Regions from separate parts of the Brevibacillus sp. FW301-21C12A genome, predicted to be linked through region 1. Evidence: riboswitches for the same ligand, from Rfam matches in the RefSeq annotation. Region 1 holds a riboswitch; each other region holds the start of a gene.
What was found. Region 1 has a riboswitch for thiamine pyrophosphate ahead of thiS (sulfur carrier protein ThiS). Riboswitches for the same ligand answer to the same signal wherever they lie in the genome.
Positions count from the first base shown of each region.

Region 2: linked by a shared signal. The riboswitch ahead of thiO (glycine oxidase ThiO) and the one ahead of thiS (sulfur carrier protein ThiS) in region 1 are both predicted to bind thiamine pyrophosphate.
Region 3: linked by a shared signal. The riboswitch ahead of thiC (phosphomethylpyrimidine synthase ThiC) and the one ahead of thiS (sulfur carrier protein ThiS) in region 1 are both predicted to bind thiamine pyrophosphate.

Region 1 is NZ_JBYTBG010000034.1:41,238-47,212, reverse strand. It holds gene AC3WQH_RS18875 (DUF2203 domain-containing protein) at 1-272, opposite strand, end outside; gene AC3WQH_RS18870 (serine-tRNA(Ala) deacylase AlaX) at 387-1,598, shown strand; gene kapB (kinase-associated lipoprotein KapB) at 1,670-2,053, shown strand; TPP riboswitch at 2,095-2,205, shown strand; gene thiS (sulfur carrier protein ThiS) at 2,416-2,619, shown strand; gene AC3WQH_RS18855 (thiazole synthase) at 2,625-3,395, shown strand; gene AC3WQH_RS18850 (acetylornithine deacetylase) at 3,388-4,683, shown strand; gene tenA (thiaminase II) at 4,692-5,372, shown strand; gene AC3WQH_RS18840 (ABC transporter ATP-binding protein) at 5,357-5,975, shown strand, end outside.
Region 2 is NZ_JBYTBG010000015.1:83,410-89,384, forward strand. It holds gene AC3WQH_RS12050 (LSm family protein) at 1-10, opposite strand, end outside; gene thiO (glycine oxidase ThiO) at 91-1,227, opposite strand; TPP riboswitch at 1,384-1,499, opposite strand; gene AC3WQH_RS12060 (excisionase family DNA-binding protein) at 1,579-1,797, opposite strand; partial or broken gene AC3WQH_RS12065 (glucose-6-phosphate isomerase) at 1,819-3,168, opposite strand; gene AC3WQH_RS12070 (efflux RND transporter periplasmic adaptor subunit) at 3,366-4,643, shown strand; gene AC3WQH_RS12075 (ABC transporter ATP-binding protein) at 4,684-5,403, shown strand; gene AC3WQH_RS12080 (ABC transporter permease) at 5,400-5,975, shown strand, end outside.
Region 3 is NZ_JBYTBG010000022.1:65,921-71,895, forward strand. It holds gene AC3WQH_RS15030 (DUF1904 family protein) at 454-783, shown strand; gene AC3WQH_RS15035 (hypothetical protein) at 929-1,099, opposite strand; gene thiC (phosphomethylpyrimidine synthase ThiC) at 1,121-2,872, opposite strand; TPP riboswitch at 3,024-3,134, opposite strand; gene AC3WQH_RS15045 (cation diffusion facilitator family transporter) at 3,388-4,269, shown strand; gene ku (non-homologous end joining protein Ku) at 4,410-5,378, opposite strand; gene AC3WQH_RS15055 (hypothetical protein) at 5,603-5,746, opposite strand.

The sequences.
Region 1 (5,975 bases):
AAGTCGAACAGGCCGATGTCGATGTCCTTCACCTGGATGCCTTTGCCGATCAGTTGGGTGACGTGCATCTTCGCTTCCAGTTCGAGAAACTCAAGCTGGCATTCCACCGAAAAGAGCGCCTCTTCGTCAACGGGCTGCTGCTTTTTGATTTGCTCGCGCTTTTGATACATTTCGTAGAAAGAGCGCTTCGATTTTTGCAAAAACGAGAGTTCTTCACGTACATAGGGCAACAAGTCGTTCGCTTCCTGAAGCGTAAAGATTTTTTTGTTCACGGATCATCCCTCCACGATCTCTATTCTATTAGTATAATATCACCCTTGGCGGGAGAAAATGGCCGGAATGGAAAAAGCGCAAATGGCTTTCCGCTCCGGCGGCAAGGAGCAAAGATGGAAGACAGAATCTATTATCAAGATGCGTATGCGACAACGTTTTCGGCGCGCGTACTGCGGCAGGGTACGGAAGAGGATGGAACGCCGTACGCTGTGCTGAGCCAGACGGCGTTTTACCCGACGGGAGGCGGACAGCCCGGGGATGTGGGCACGCTCAGAGAATGTCGGGTCATCGACGTGGAAGAAGTAGCGGGCGAGGTGCGTCATCGGCTGGAAGCTCCGCTGCCGGAGGACTGCGCGGAAGTGGTCGGGCAGATCGATTGGGACCGCCGCTTCGATCACATGCAGCAGCATGCCGGACAGCACATTTTGTCCGCCGCGTTTCTGGAAGTCGCGCGGGCGGAGACGGTCGCGTTTCATTTGGGAAAAGAACGCGTGACGATCGACGTGCGCCTGGATGAGCTGACAGCGGATTTGTGGGAAGCAGTCGAGCAGCGGGCCAACCAGGTCGTGCTGGAAAACCATCCGATCATCGCCCGGTTTGTCGACGACGAGGAGCTGGCTACGTTGCCGCTGAAAAAACAGCCGACGGTCACGGAAAATGTCCGCGTCGTCATCATCCCCGAGTACGACTACAATCCGTGCGGCGGCACACATCCTGCGCGCACGGGCGAAGTGGGCATGATTAAAATTCTCGGCTGGGAGCGCCATCGCGGAAACATCCGGCTGGAGTTCATCTGCGGCTTGCGGGCTTTGCGGGATTACACGCGCAAGCAGGCGGCTGTGCGCGAGCTGGCGAAGCGGTTTGCGACCAGCGAGGCGGAGCTGATCGCGCAGGCAGAGCGCGTGCTGGCCGAACGGGACAGCTTGAAAGCAAGGCTCGCCGACGCCGAAAAGCAACTGCTGGAAGGCGAAGTCCGAAAGCAGCTTGGCGTGGCAGAGCAAGTGGGAACTGTGCGTGTCATCGCGCAAGTTTTCCCGGACAAAACGATCCAGCAACTGCAGCAGTTCGCCCAGCTCGCAGTCGCGGAGGCGCCGGACGTCGTATGCTTGCTGGCCGCAGCGACTGACGAGAAGACCCAGCTTGTGTTTGCGCGGGGGCAGGACGTGAACGTCGCCGTCAACCAGCTTATCAAGGAGACGCTGCCGTTGATTGCCGGAAAAGGCGGCGGCAATCCGGCGATGGCGCAGGGCGGCGGTCAACCAGCGCCTGCTGCGGACGAAGTGTTGGCGCACGCCCGCAAGCTGCTTGCCCAGTCGCTGGCCTGACGGACTAGCTGTGGGCAAGGCCGTTCACGCCTGGCCCCTACCATGATGGATGATGCGAGGAGGAAACGACGATGTTTTGGAACCCCGGCGATAAAGTTCGCGTGACGCAGCGGACAGGAGAATATATCGCGGAAGTGCTGGAAATTCACGATACGAAGCTGTTGGTCAAGGTGCTGGCGGTGACGAAATACCCGCAGCAGGGCGACCTGCATACGTCCTACGAGGTGGATGTGCCGCTGTTCCACCAGCGCCCAGCGCTCTCCTACCAGGAAAAATTCATGACCCCGGCCGCATCCGTCATCCGCTACAACGGCGAAGTGCCGGACTACAAGGAGTCCGTGCGCAAAGCGATGGAGCGGGAAATGGAGAAGCTGAAAAAAATGGCGGCCTGGTCCGAGCGCTGCCTGGTTGAACTGGAAGCGATGTACAAGGAAACCTTTACAAACACGAAATAGAATGGTACTGTAATACTCGAACGTACGACAATTTCATAGGTTTACTACCAAACGGGGGCCGAGCATCGTCGGCTGAGATTGTAACGAGCGTGTTACTGACCGTTGAACCTGACCTGGGTCATGCCAGCGGAGGAAGAGGTATATGAATCGATTTCACGGTGCGGCAGTTGCGGCGTATTTGCCGGAATGCTGCTACCAGATGATGAGATCAACTCAACCATCCTACGGCGGATGGTTTTTTTCTTCCATCTGTCCGATGGGATACATATACGGCTTCCACCGTTTGACTGGGGTGACTTCCGGCAAGCGAGGGAGGCCGTTTTTTCGTCCCTCGACAGGTGCCATCAAGAAGGAGGAATACAATGGTTGTTGTGCTGAACGGAAAAACAGCAGAGCTGTCGGCTGAGATCAACACAGTCCGCGCCTTGCTCGCTTCGTATTCCCTGCAAGAGAAGATTGTCGTCGTGGAGCGCAACGGAAAGATCATCGACCGCTCCCAGTATGAACAAACGCCGATTGCAGACGGAGACCGCATCGAAATCGTTCATTTTGTCGGAGGAGGATGACCAGCATGGATACATGGAAAATTGGCCCTTACGAGTTTCGCTCCCGCCTCTTGCTCGGGACCGGAAAATTCGCAGATTTGGAAACGCAAGGAAAAGCAGTCGAGGTGTCGGAAGCAGAAATTTTGACGTTTGCGATTCGCCGGCTCAATTTGGAAAATCCGCAAGAGCCGAACTTTTTGGAACAGCTCGACCTGAAAAAATTCACCCTGCTGCCGAACACAGCGGGAGCCTATACGGCAGAGGAAGCGGTGCGTATCGCCCGTCTGGCGAAAGCATCCGGCTTGTGCGATATGATTAAGGTGGAGGTCATCGGCGACCCGAAAACGCTGCTGCCTGACCCGATCGGCACGCTGGAAGCGTCGAAAATACTGGTCGAAGAAGGCTTCATCGTGCTGACCTACACCAACGACGATCCGATTCTCGCCAAGCGTTTGCAGGAAGTGGGCGTGCATGCCGTCATGCCGGGCGCGTCCCCGATTGGCTCCGGACAAGGCATCGTGAACGAAAACAACCTCCGCTTCATCATCGAGGACGCGAAAGTACCGATTATTGTGGATGCAGGCATCGGTTCGCCAGCCGATTGCGCGAAAGCGATGGAGCTGGGCGCTGACGGCGTGCTGCTGAATACGGCAGTCGCGCTCGCGGACAATCCGGTGCTGATGGCCGAAGCGATGAAGCTCGGCGTGGAAGCGGGGCGCAAAGGCTTCCTCGCAGGACGGATCGCGAAAAAGCGCTACGCGTCGGCGAGCAGCCCGACAGAAGGGATGATTGAGTAGCGTGGACCGACTGACAGAAGCGGTAGAATCGATTTCCAGGCGCAAAGAAGAGTTGTTTGCCCTCCTGGCAGAGCTCGTTTCCCATCCGACTGTAAGTCCGCCAGCGCGAAACAGCGACGCGGCGCAAACGGTACTCGCCCATCGGCTCGCGGCCATCGGCTTTGAGGTCGACCGCTGGACTGTCTACCCCGGCGATGACAACGTCGTCGGCCGACTGCCGGGCAGCGCTTCCGCCCAGGCGAACAGCCTGATTATCAACGGGCACATCGACGTCGCGGAAGTCGGCGACGATGCGAGTTGGACGTATCCGCCGTTTTCCTTGACGCGCGGCACAGACGGACGGCTGTACGGACGCGGTGTAGCAGACATGAAAGGTGGACTGGCTGCGAGCCTGTTCGCCATCCAGATGCTGCGCGAGCACGGCGTCGAGCTGGCAGGCGATTTGCTGTTCCAATCGGTAATCGGCGAGGAAGCGGGCGAAGCCGGGACGCTGGTGGCGCTCGAACGCGGCTACCAGGCGGACTACGCCGTCGTCGTCGACACGAGCAACCTGCACATGCAAGGGCAGGGCGGCGTGATTACCGGCTGGATCACGATTGAGAGTCCGACGACCTTGCACGACGGGATGCGGGCGAGAACGATCCATGCCGGAGGCGGCGTGCGCGGCGCGTCTGCGATTGAAAAAATGGCGAAAATCATTACGGCGCTGCAGGAGCTGGAACGCGACTGGGCTGTGATGAAGGCGTACCCCGGCTTTGCGGCTGGCAGCAATACGATCAACCCTGCCGTGATCGAGGGAGGACGCCATGCTGCGTTTATTGCGGATCGCTGCGCGCTCTGGATTACGGTTCACTTTTATCCGAACGAATCATACGAACAGATCATTCGCGAGATCGAGGACCATGTCGGACGCGCAGCGGCGGCCGATTTGTGGCTGCGCGACCATCCCCCTGTGTTTCGCTGGGGCGGTCGCTCCATGATTGAGGAGCGCGGAGAAATTTTCCCGTCCCTGGAGCTGGACACGGAGCATCCGGCTTTGGCGCAGTTGCAAGCCGCCTATGAGAGCGAGCTGGGCGAGGCCCCTGTGGTGAACATGTCTCCTACCGTCACAGATGCGGGCTGGTTCGCGCACGCAGGCATTCCCGCCGTACTGTTCGGCCCGGGCGAGCTGAAGCACGCCCATGCCGTCGATGAGTCGATTGATCCTGACCAGCTTGTCCGGTTTGCCCAGATTATGGCCCGTTTTATCGCGAACTGGTGCAACACGCCAAAGGAAGCGAAGGAGTGAAAAAAAGCATGGCAACCTTTACAGACCGTTTGTTACGCAGCGTCGCCCCGATCTGGGAGCGCGTTCACCAGCATCCATTTGTAACCGGCCTTGGTGACGGCACGTTGCCTGTAGAGTCGTTCAAATTTTACATGAAGCAAGACTACATCTACCTGATCGATTACGCCAAAATGTTCGCGCTCGCCAGCGTGAAGGCCTACGATCTGGAGACGAGCGCCCGGTTCGCCGCCCTGCAGGAATCGACGCTCAACATGGAGATGGAGCTGCACCGCCAGTATGCGGCGCGCTTCGGCATTTCCCGCGAGGAGCTGGAAGCGACCGAGCCGTCCTTTGTCATGCTGGGCTACACCAGCTACATGCTGCGAGTCGCGCACCAAGGCTCGCTGGCAGAGCTGGTCAGCGCGCTTTTACCGTGCACGTGGAGCTACTGGGAGATCGGCAAGCGGCTGGCGCAGGTAGAAGGGGCGCTGGACCACGAGCTGTACGGCGAGTGGGTGCGGATGTACAGCTCGGACGAGTTCGGACAGCTTGCGATCTGGCTGATCGACATCATGAACGAGCTGGCAGACGGGAAAAACGAGCAGGAGCTGGCGAGACTGGAAGAGTATTTCGTCAACACCTCCAAAATGGAGTACATGTTCTGGGATATGGCCTATAGAGAGGAAATGTGGCCGTGCGCGATCAACTAGCTTTCTCCAACGTCCGCTTTTCCTACACAGGCACGCCGATTCTCGAAGACTTTGATCTGCGAGTGAAAAAAGGCGAGTTCGTCAGCATGATCGGGCCAAGCGGGATCGGAAAAAGCACGTTGTTTCAGCTTATCGCGGGACTTTTGCAGCCCGAACAGGGAGAAATCCGGCTGGGCGAGGAACGGATGGAACAGCGGCTGGGGCAGGTAGGCTACATGCCCCAGCGCGATCTGCTCATGCCGTGGCGCACGATTGTGGAAAATGCCGCCTTGCCGCTGGAGATCAAAGGCGTGCCGAAAAAGGAAGCGCATGTGCGCGTCCGGCAAGAGCTGCCCCGGTACGGACTGCACGAGTGGGCAGACGCCTATCCTGCCCAGCTTTCCGGCGGCATGCGTCAGCGCGTCTCTTTTTTGCGGGCGCTCTTGTCCGGGACAGACCTGATGCTGCTCGACGAGCCGTTCAGCGCGCTCGATGGCATTACGCGGCTCGACATGCAGGAATGGCTGATGGAAAAATGGCAGGAGACCGGCAGTACGATGCTGATGATTACGCACGACATCGACGAGGCGATCTTGCTTGCGGACCGCGTGATCGTCCTGTTGG
Region 2 (5,975 bases), on a different contig from region 1:
CAGACTGCATGGAAACTCCTCCCCTTCTGGTGTTTCTTTATTACCATATACAGGTGCCCATGGGGAGGTGTACCGGGTTTGCAGTTCGGACTAGCCCATTTTGTTCGACGTTTCGTCTGTTTTTGCCAAAAAGCGGGATGGCAAAAACGGCGTCAGACGCTCTGTCTCGCCTTTTTCCAGGTAGTCGGCCATCCATTTCGCGGTAGCCGGGGACAGCAAGATGCCGTTGCGGAAGTGCCCTCCGGCAATCGAAAGCCCGTCCCAGCCGGGCACGGGACCAAGCAGCGGCTTGCCATCTGCGGTAGCTGGCCGCAGTCCGCCCCACGCCTCCAGAAAAGCAGCGCCGTGTAAGGCCGGGACGTACGGCATGACTCCGTTCAGGATGCTGGCCAAGCCCGCCATTGTAACTTCGCGCTGAAAGCCGCTTTCGTCTTCTGTCGCGCCGATGACGATTTTCCCGTCTTTCTTCGGCGTGATGTAGCCGGAGGTGCCAAAAATGACGGTGCGAAGCGGGATGCCTGCGGAGGATACCGCCGCGATCTGGCCGCGAACCGGGCGAACGGGAATCGAAACGCCGAGCATTTCCAGCATGATGCCCGCCCACGCGCCTGACGTGATGATCGTTTGCTCCGCCCGCAGCGGTCCAAGCGAACTCTCCACGCCGACTACCCGGCCGCCTTTTACCGCGATGCCGCTCACGACACAGCCTGCGTGCAACGCGACGCCTTGCAGCCGGCATGCTGTCACCAGAGCGCGCAGCAGCATGCGGTTGTTGATATGCCCTTCGTACGGAGAGTAGATGGCTGCCTGCGCCTGCTCGGTCAAAAGCGGCTCCACCTCAGCCAGTTGCTGCCGCTCCGTCAAAAGGTGGACGCTGTGCCCCGCTTCTTTTTGCCAATGGTACTTCGCCAAAAGCTGTGCCTGCTCGTCATCGTTGAGCGCGACCGTCAGCAGCCCTTCCAGGCTGAGCTGGACGTCCCCTCCGGTAAACTCTTCCAGCTCGGCCGCCCACTGCGGGTAATAGGCCAGCGAAGTCATGCCCAGATCGAGCATCGGGCCTGGGGCCGTAAACTCCTTCAACGGCGCGAGCATCCCCGCCGCCGCAGAAGACGCCTGTCCGCCCCATTCTCCCTGCTCGACCAGCGTGACGCTCCTTCCTCTTCGTGACAACTCATAAGCCAGACTTAATCCGATAATTCCTCCACCCACTACGAGACAATCGCTCAATTTTTCTCTCTCCTCGCTTGTTGTAATCTCTTCGGGGCCGTTCGAAAGCGCCGTTGTAGCCAAAAGCCCCTGGCGCAGTCGACAAAATGAAAAAAACCACCTTCTCCTTCACAGGAAAAGGCGGGCTTCATACGCATCGTAACCAAATAAAAAAGCGCTGTTTGCCGGCAACCGTATCCCTGCGCCGGCATGATCCGGATCAGGTGCAATGGGTCGACGGTCGTTGCTTCCATCCTCTCAGCCCCGCATGAAGGACTCCCCGAGTTGCTTGATCTTTTATTTTCGTTCACCCACCAAGTATAGTCCTCTTGGGCGCGATCTGACAAGATGGTCTGCGCTTTCATCCTCAGCTTAATCCTCGTCTTTCACATCGTAGCTTTCCGGAACCGTCTCGTGACGCGCCGCTTCCTCGAACTCGCGAAGCTTGCGCATTTCCTCCAGATGGTGATTGAACTGCTCCTTGTTGATGATGTACTCGTTGCCGTCGTGGAGAGCGCGGATTTTGCCCTGATGAATTTTTTCCAAAATAAACGTTTCAGGAAGCTCCAAATACGCCGCTGTCTCCTCCACAGTCAAATACGTCTTGTTCTCGCGCAATCTTGCCTCCAGTTCCGCTTTCTGCTGCTCGAATCCAGGTTTTCCCAGAAGGGCGAACATGTTGGCCTTGTACGCCTCCACCCCGGGCTGATCGAACGGGTTGACCCCTAGCAAATAGCCGCTGATCCCGCACGCCTTTTCAAAAAAGTAGATCAGGGCGCCGAGATGGTACGCTGTCGCCTCTGGCATCTCCACAAGCAGGTTCGGTACGCCGCCATCTACATGGGCCAGTACCGTTCCCTCGAAAGCCTTTTTATTGACAAACCCCATCCGCTTGCCGGACAGGAAGTTCAACCCGTCCACATCGAGCGGGTCCTCCTGCACGGTCACGTCGACGGCGGGCTTGTTCACCGTAACAACCGTTTCAAACAACTGCCGCATGCCGTCCTGTATGTACTGCCCCAACGAGTGCAGGTCCGTGGAAAACTCGGCTGACGCGGGAAAAATTCCTTTGCCGTCTTTTCCTTCCGACTCCCCGAAAAGCTGCTTCCACCACTCCGCGAAAAAGCGGAACTGCGGCTCGTAGCTGACCAGAAGCTCCACGGTTTTACCTTTGCGGTACAGCGCATTGCGAATCGCCGCATACTGGTAGCACGGATTTTCGTACAAATCCATGACCATGTAGCGCTCGCTCGCGTCTTGCGCGCCCTTCATCAGCGCGTCCAGATCGGCCCCGCTCACTGCGATTGGCAACAGTCCGACTGCGGTCAGGACGGAAAAACGTCCGCCGATATCGTCCGGAATGACGAAGCTTTCGTACCCTTCGTCCTCCGCGAGTCTTTTTAAGGCGCCGCGCGTTTTGTCCGTCGTAATATAGATGCGCTTCTTCGCCTGCTCGCGGCCGTACTTGTTCTCCAGCCAGGTGCGCAGCAGCCGAAAAGCGATCGCGGGCTCTGTCGTCGTGCCCGACTTCGAGATGACATTGATGGACACGTCTTTTCCTTCGAGCACGTCCATCAGATGAGAGATATAAACCGGGCTGATATTGTTCCCGACAAAATAAATTTCCGGAAAACGCCGCTTCGACTTCGGCAGCAAATTGTAAAAGCTGTGGCCCAAAATGTCCAGTACAGCTTTCGCCCCTAAATATGAACCCCCGATTCCAATTACCAAAAGCACATCCGAATCAGCCTGGATACGCGCCGCCACCTGGCGAATCCGCTCAAATTCAGCGCGGTCGTACCTCTGCGGCCAATCAACCCAACCGAGATAGTCTCTGCCTGGACCCGTTCTTTTGTGCAACATCTCATGCGCCTGCCCGATCGCCGGGGCAAGCTGCTCCCACTCATGCTGTCTCACAAAGGCGCGTGCATTAGAGTAATCAAATCGAATCGCTTGGTTCATGGCTCCCCTCCCAAGGAACGTCATCTATTTTCTTATCTTATCACGCCAAAAGCCAGAAAGTTGCTTTCCGTCAAAACATCACAAAATGTGAGCAAATCGTGAACAATTCGCCACAAGTGTTACCTTTTTCCAGACCTGGCGTAAGACTTCACCGAGCAAAGAAATAATACGGTTCCTAACAGCAAGGAGAAATGAACATGAAAAAACGGTGGTGGATCATCGGTTCCGTGGTCGTCCTGCTCGGTGCGGGCTTCGTCGGAATCAACATGATGGGCTCTCAGCAAGCCATGGGCATGCCGGTAAACATCGGGGCTCCGACCAAGTCAGTCCTGGAGAGCAAAATTTTGACCTCGGGGATCGTCACGGTAGAGGACAAGCAAAAGCAGTATGCCAACGTAACCGGAACCTTGCGCGAGTTTGTGGTGAAGGAAGGCGACAAGGTCAAGAAAGGCCAGGTCATCGCAAAAATCGACACCTCGGATGTCGACGGCAGACTGCTTGATCTGGAAGCGCAAATGGAAGTAGCCAAAGCCAATCTGGCAAAAGCCCAGATCGGGGCAGAGCCGGAAGAAGTGGCGCAGGAGCGCGAGCGGGTCAATCAGGCCCAGCGCGAATACGACGCAGCCAAACGCGAGTACGATCGGATCCAGCAACTGTTCGCTTCGGGGGCTTCCACGCAGCAAGAGTTGGACAAGGCCAAATCTGTTTTGGACAACGCCCAGTCTTCCCTGAATGTCACGAAGCAACAGTTTGCCCTCAAGCAAAAAGGGCCGCGCAAGGAAGACATCGCCGCCCAGCAGGCGCAAATCAACAAGCTGGCCGTAGAGCGCAGCCAGTTGGAAAAAGAGCGCGTGCAAAGCGTCCTCGTCGCGCCGATGGACGGAACAGTCATTGGCGTGGCGGCCGAGAACGGCCAATACGTCAGCAAAGGCACGGAAATTTTGACGCTGGCCAACCTGAACAACCTGCTCATTCAGGCTGATATTAACGAGTCGGACGTCGGCAAACTGAAAATCGGCCAGTCCGCGACGATTGAAGGAATTACGCTGGGCAAGCAACTGCTGAACGCCCAAATTACCCGGATCGCGCCGATCGCGACCACTACGCAAAGCAGTTCGGGCCAAGGCGAAAAAACGCGCGTCAAAGTCATCCTCAAGCCGCAGGGCGATTTGAGCGCACTGAAGCCAGGCTTCCACGTGGACATCAACATCATGGTGGAAAAAATCGAAAACGCCCTGCAAGTTCCCATCGAGTCCGTTCAGCAGGACGCCGATGGCAGCACCTTCGTATGGATCTCCGCTGACGGCATCGCCAAGAAGCAAAAAGTCGTTACAGGCACAGAAAATGAGCTGTTCTCCCACATCAAGTCGGGACTGTCAGGAGACGAACAAATCATTTTGGGACCTGTCGACGCTCTGAGCGAAGGAGCTGCGGTCATGCCGATGAGCGGCGGTGCTGCTGCGCTGGGCATGTAACGACTGGACGCGTTCCACGTAAAAAGGAGGTCAGCCGACAATGCTTCAGATAGAAGGCTTGACGAAATCATACAAGACAGGCGATACTACCCTCCCGATCCTGAAAGGCGTCTCCCTGCTAGTGGAAAAAGGCGAATTTGTCGCCATCATGGGACCATCGGGATCAGGGAAATCGACGTTCATGAACATGCTGGGCTGCCTGGATCGTCCGGACTCGGGGACGTACATTCTCGACGGCATCGAGGTCAGCAGCCTCAAGGACAAGCAGCTCGCCTATGTTCGCAATCAAAAAATCGGCTTCGTTTTTCAATCGTTCAATCTGCTCGCGCGCTCCACTTCTTTGCACAACGTGGAGCTGCCGATGATGTACGCCAACATCAGCCGCTCGGAAAGACGCAGTCGCGCCACCGAAGCGCTGAAGCGAGTCGGGCTTGCTGAGCGCATGAACCACAAGCCGACACAGCTTTCCGGCGGACAAAAGCAGCGGGTCGCCATCGCCAGAGCGCTGGTCAATCGACCCGCCATCCTGTTGGCCGACGAACCGACAGGGAACCTGGACAGCCGCTCCGGCGTCGAGATCATGGCGATGTTCCAGGAGCTGCACGCCCAGGGCGTCACGATCATTCTCGTCACGCACGAACTGGACATCGCCCAGCACGCCGAACGGATCGTCACCTTCAAGGACGGCGTCATCGTCCGCGACGAACGGGTCGAGGAACGCATTTTCTCTACCCCGTCTGACGAGGTGATTGTCACATGAATTTTATGGAGAGCTTTTACACCGCCCTGGAAGGCATCTGGGCGAACAAAATGCGTTCCTGCCTGACCATGCTCGGCATCATCATCGGCATCACCTCCGTCATCGCCGTAACGACACTTGGCGAAGGCGGACAAAAAGCGATTAACGACGAGATGGAAAAATTCGGCCAGAACACGTTCAACGTCTTCATCAACTGGGACACGAAAGAAGAGATAGCCGCAGACGACCTGACCATCGAGGACGCCGAGGTGCTCAGCCGAATCAGCCCGGCAATCGAGTACATCGTCCCGTACAACTCCCATACAATCGAACTGAAAGGCCCGAAAAAAGAAGAGCGGGTCAACCTGACCGCCAGCACCGCCGACTACTTTGCCATGCAGAAGACGATGAAAGTGGCCAAAGGACGCCTGTTCAACAGCGCGGATGACAAGGAGCAGCGCGCCGTCGTCGTGCTGGAGGACAAGCTCGGCGAAAAGCTGTTCGGCCAGATGAACCCGATCGGCCAGCGCGTGCGCTGGGGCAACAACTCGCTCGTCGTCATCGGTACGTACACAGAGGAAAAGTTCAAGTTT
Region 3 (5,975 bases), on a different contig from region 1:
TTTGTACGGTGTCACCATTCGCGATCGTCTATGCACGGGTCAGGACAGAGAGTTTTGATTGAATTTTAAGAAACTTCTTTATTGATTAAGTATTGTATTTGCGTTATACTAGGAAGCAGTTCACGAAACATCATGCATGATTTGAAACGCGTTGGAAACAGTATGGATGGGCTATATCTGACAGACTTTTGACCTCCTATCGTGGTACGTCCACCACAAGTGCGCAAGGAGAAAGTCATTTCTGGATATAGTCCTTTTTTTGTACAGAGAAGAATGGATAAGATTCTTAGTAAGTATAGGGGCAACCAAGTTGCTCGCCTTCACTTTTCTTCATTCTTTTTTCGTTGATCCAGAAATAGACTGTAGTTTATAATTACTGAGGTAATGATTTTGGGAACAGCTTCGGCGTGCGTTGCTGTTGCTGGCCGCCTGTTCCGGAAAGAAGGAATTGACTTGCCGTTTCTTCGCTTTAAAGGCTTTGAAAAAGAAAAGCTGCAATCGGTATCGCCCCTTATTATAGAAGAGTTTGCCCGCATCGCGGAAGTGAGCCAGGAAAAAGTCAAGCTGGAGCTGCTTCTGGTCGAGCAGTTGACGAACAGTCCGTTGTCGCTTGAAATCATGATGTTTCCCCGGGAGCAAAAGCAGCACGACCAGATCGCCAGCACGATGAACCGGATTTTGCAAAAGCAAGGTTTCCAGAACGTCCATATTTTCTTTATCCTGCTGTCGCCCGAGCTGTATTATAAGGAAGGGCTTCCTTTGCAAGTCAAAGTCTCAGGCTGAAGCGAGCAGGTGAAAAGACCGCCATCCCACTGTCGAGGATGGCGGTCTTTTTTGTGCATAAGCTGCTTATCCAGTACAAGGGGCAATTAAGGCTGGGGCCGAGCCATTGGCGCAGCCAACTTTCCTAGGTGTGGCAGGAAGCTGTCTAATAATAGAGGCTTTCCGTTTGCAAGCATTTGGCGCAGGTGCGGGCGAGGGGGGTCTCGACGAACTCATGCGCGCACGCTTTTTGCAAATGGGCCAGTTGGCGCTTCAGACGTTCAAGGTCAACCTCCAGGCGCGCGATCTCTTTTCGCAATTGCAACACATCATTCAATCGTCTGCCACCTCCGGGCGCTTATTTGTACAGTTGACTTCCTTGCTCGCGAAATTCGCGGGCTTTTTCTTGCAGGCCCGCTGCGATGGCGGCAGGCTCGATCCGCTCCTGCTCCTGGGCCTGGTGGCGGATGTCGTGCGAGATTTTCATGCTGCAAAATTTCGGGCCGCACATCGAGCAAAAATGCGCGGACTTCGCTGCTTCGGCAGGCAGCGTCTCATCGTGGTATTCGCGGGCGCGCTCGGGGTCGAGCGACAGGTTGAACTGGTCGTTCCAGCGAAACTCGAAGCGGGCTTTGGACAAAGCGTCGTCGCGCTGTTTTGCTCGCGGGTGGCCTTTGGCCAAATCCGCTGCATGAGCGGCGATTTTATAGGCGATGAGACCGTTGCGCACGTCTTCCTTGTTCGGCAGGCCGAGATGCTCCTTGGGCGTGACGTAGCAGAGCATCGCGGTGCCAAACCAGCCGATCATCGCGGCACCAATCGCCGAGGTGATGTGGTCGTAGCCGGGCGCGATGTCTGTCGTCAACGGCCCGAGCGTATAAAAAGGCGCCTCGTGGCAAATCGCTAGTTGTTTGTCCATGTTTTCGCGAATGAGGTGCATCGGGACGTGGCCGGGTCCTTCAATCATCACCTGCACGTCGTGCTTCCAGGCGATTTTCGTCAGCTCGCCGAGTGTCTCTAGTTCGGCAAACTGGGCCTCGTCATTCGCATCTGCAATCGAGCCGGGGCGCAAGCCGTCTCCAAGCGACACGCTGATGTCATACGCCTTGAGAATCTCGCAAATCTCTTCGAAATGCGTGTACAAAAAGTTTTCCTCGTGATGGGCGAGACACCACGCAGCCAGAATGGAGCCGCCGCGCGAGACGATTCCGGTCACGCGCTTCGCGGTCAGCGGAATGTAGCGGAGCAGGACGCCGGCGTGAATGGTGAAATAATCGACGCCTTGCTCTGCCTGTTCAATCAGCGTGTCCCGGTAGACTTCCCAGGTCAAATCCTCCGCTTTGCCGTTCACTTTTTCAAGCGCCTGGTAAATCGGTACGGTTCCGACAGGCACCGGGCTGTTGCGGATGATCCACTCGCGCGTCGTGTGGATGTGCTTTCCGGTCGACAAGTCCATGATCGTGTCCGCGCCCCAGCGCACCGACCAGATCATTTTTTCGACTTCTTCTTCCATTGAGGAGCTGACGGCAGAAGTGCCGATGTTGGCGTTGACCTTGACGTGAAAATTCCGGCCGATAATCATCGGCTCCGCTTCCGGATGATTGATATTGGCGGGAATGATCGCGCGGCCTGCCGCCACCTCAGCCCGGACGAACTCCGGCGTGACGCCTTCGCGGATGGCGATGTACTCCATCTCCGGCGTGATGATGTGACGGCGGGCGTAGTGAAGCTGGGTGACCGTCTTGCCTGGCTTCGCCCGTCTCGGCTGATAGCCTTCGCGCGGGAAAGCGGGCATCTTCCCTGCGCTGTCGGCGTTGCGGATTCCGTCGTCCACAGGCTTTGGCTCGCGGCCGGCATAGCTCTCCGTATCGTCGCGCTCCTCGATCCAGCGCTGGCGCACGAGCGGCAGCCCTTTGTTGATGTCGGCGACATAACCTTCGGCCGTGTATTCGCCGCTTGTGTCGTACACGCGCAACGGCGGGTTTGGCGTGGTGCCGTACAGCCCCTCGGTAGGCGATAGCGCAATTTCGCGCATCGGCACGCGAATGTCGGGGCGGCTGCCTACCTCGTATACTTTGCGGCTTCCGGGAAAAGATGAAATGGATGACATAAAAAAACCTCCTTGGCTTGGTTGCACGAAAGCGCGAACCTTGTAGGGAGGCGAAAGAGGCCCGTCGCGAAAAAACGCCGCATGGGAACATGCGACGCCAGACGCGAGAGTAGAGAAGAGACGGGTATCCGAAAAAAAGATACGCGTCGCTAATCTGTCATATGGACATTCCTCCGCTGGCATTACCCAGTTCAGGTTCAACGGTCGATGGCACAGTACCATCCTCTCAGCCTGGTGATTTCCAAGCTCCCGTGCTTGTTTTTGGTTGTCGTTGCAAGATTAGGATACCGGAGAACAGCCGTGCTTGGCAAGAAAAAGTTTCCAACAAAAATTGCCACAGGGCAACACATTTTCCCCCCCTCTATACTCATGAATCGGACTAAAACTGTTTCTGTAGACCCACACGAATTGCGTCTGGTACGATGAAATTCGAAAAAACGAGAAACTGCTTTTATACGTTCTGTTCTAAGGCTTTGGGCGAATAGGGCGATTGAGATTTTTTGAGGTGATGGAGTGTGGATGTATATTCGGATCTGAAGCAAGGAGAGCGGGGCGCGTGGGTCAGCATTATCGCCTATATTTTCTGCTCGGCGTTAAAAATAGGGGTTGCGGTGCTGACAGGCTCGGCAGCGTTAATGGCGGACGGGCTGAACAACTCGACGGACGTGGTGGCGTCGATTGCCGTGCTGATCGGGCTGCGCATTGCCCGCAAGCCGCCGGATCGCGACCATCCGTACGGCCATTTTCGCGCGGAGACGATCTCTGCCCTGGTCGCGTCGCTCATCATGCTGTTTGTCGGGCTGGAGGTCATTACCGGAGCGATTCCGACGCTGTTTGATACAAACCACACTGCTCCCGACTTGTTGGCAGGCTGGACGGCGCTGGCGACTGCGGTCATTATGCTCGGGGTCTATCGGTACAATCACCAACTCGCCGTGAAAACGAACAGCCAGGCGTTGCTCGCGGCCGCTGCCGACAACCGCTCGGATGCCTTCGTCAGCATCGGGACGTTTGTCGGAGTGGCGGGCGCGCAGTTCCAACTGCATTGGCTCGACCCGCTAGCAGCGCTCGTGGTCGGGGTGATTATCCTGAAGACGGCGTGGGATATTTTCCGGGAGGCGACGCATCGCTTAACAGATGGCTTCGATGAAGGGCAACTGGAGGAGCTGAAGGAGACGATCTTCTCCATTTCCGGGGTGAAAGCGATCAGCGACATCAAGGCGCGTTATCACGGCAGCAGCGTGCTCGTTGACGTCGTGATCCACGTCGATCCGCAGTTGAACGTAGTAGAAAGCCACACCATCACCGAAAATATCGAAGAACGGATGAAACGTGTGCACAAAATCAATACGGTTCACATTCATATCGAACCGGAACAACAGCTCGCAAAAAGATAAGCAAAAACCTGTCCGCAAATGGGGCAGGTTTTTTTGCGCAGACGTTATCCGGTAAGGCTAAGGCGTCGCCAATGGCTGCGCGCAAGCCAAGTGTTCTGCTTATGGCTTCGCACCGCACCACCAACTGTTCCAACGCCGCTTTACACAGGAGTGGCTTTTTTGCGGCGAAGCGTTTTCGTTGTCGAGGTCGGACCGGGACTCGATTTCCCCACCGCTTCTTTGGCAGGGGAGGCTGTCTTGTCCGCTTTCTCCGCAGAAGCGGCCCGTTTGCGCCCTGCTTTCGGCTTCGCGGCTGCCGGGGCAGGCTCCGGCGCAAGCTTCACGGGACTGCCCGTAGTGCCTGCTGTCGAGGCCAGGCTTTCCTTCAAAGCTTGCATCAGGTCGATCACATTCGTGCGCGCAACCGTCGGAGCGGTGGCGATCTCCTGGCCCTCCAGCTTTTTCTCGATCATTTTTTGCAACTCGACGCGGTATTCGTCGGTGTACTTGGCGGGATCGAACGGAACGGTCATGTTGCCGATCAGCTCTGTCGCCATTTTCAGTTCGTTTTCCGCGAGCGGGACAGTAGCCTCCGGCAAGGCGGGCACTTGACTGACCGGGCGCACCTCGTCCGGGTAAAAAATCGTTTCCAGCATGATGCAATGCTCGTACAGCCGAATGACGGCGAGACTTTGCCGATTGCGCATCGTCACCTGGGCGACGGCGATCTTTCCGGTCTGCTCCATGGCGGCGCGCAGCAGCGCATACGCCTTTTCTCCCGTATCTTGCGGAGACAGGAAGTAGCTTTTGTCAAAGTAAACCGGGTCGATCTCCGACAAGTCCACGAAGTCGAGAATTTCAATGGCGCGGCGCGTCTCGGGCGTGATCGCCTCCAGGTCTTCGTCGTTAATCATGACAAAATGGCCTTTTTCGTACTCGTACCCGCGGACGATTTCGCTCGGTTCCACTTCCCGCTGGCAATGCGGGCACATTTTGGCGTATTTGATCGGGGTGTTGCATTCCTTGTGCAGTTGGCGAAAGCGAATGTCCCGTTCCTCTGTTGCCGTAAACATGCGGACGGGTATATTGACCAGGCCGAAGCTGATTGAGCCTTTCCAGACGGTGTGCATATGATTCCTCCAGTACGGACTGTTTTTGTTTATTGTTTGTAGCCGACAAGCGGATGCCGCGAGGGAAATGCAGGCGGGGAAACATTGTCATCGTCGCCAGCCGGCATGGAAATAGCGAAGAACTGTAAACGTAGACAAAAAAACTGCACCTCCAACTGTTAGGTGTATCTAACAATCGGGTGCAGTTCAGATGTAGCGACTGGCTTTTTTAGCTTGTGTTCGCGTTATTGGCCGTGCTTGATAATGTCGGACTGGTCCGCGCGCGACTGCATTTCCCGCGCTTGCTCGACGCCTGTTCCGGTACGGTCGGCAATGGACTGGGCCTTGGACGCTTTCAGCTTTTGCGCGGACGGTTGTTTTTCTGCCATGTCGATTCCCCCTTTTGGAATAGGTGCAAGTAGTATGCTCCCCCTGCGGGCAAAAAAATACCCCCTCGCCAAAAGACGATGGGGCAGCGGTTCAACTCCTCCCGCGCGGGGAGCGTCGGCACGGAATGCTCCTATCAGACACGCCGTGCGCCAAAGTGAACTGCCTTTCAATTATGGGAGAGGAGAAACCGGAGGAAGAGCTTATGGGGAAACGTAAGTCTTCTCCGCG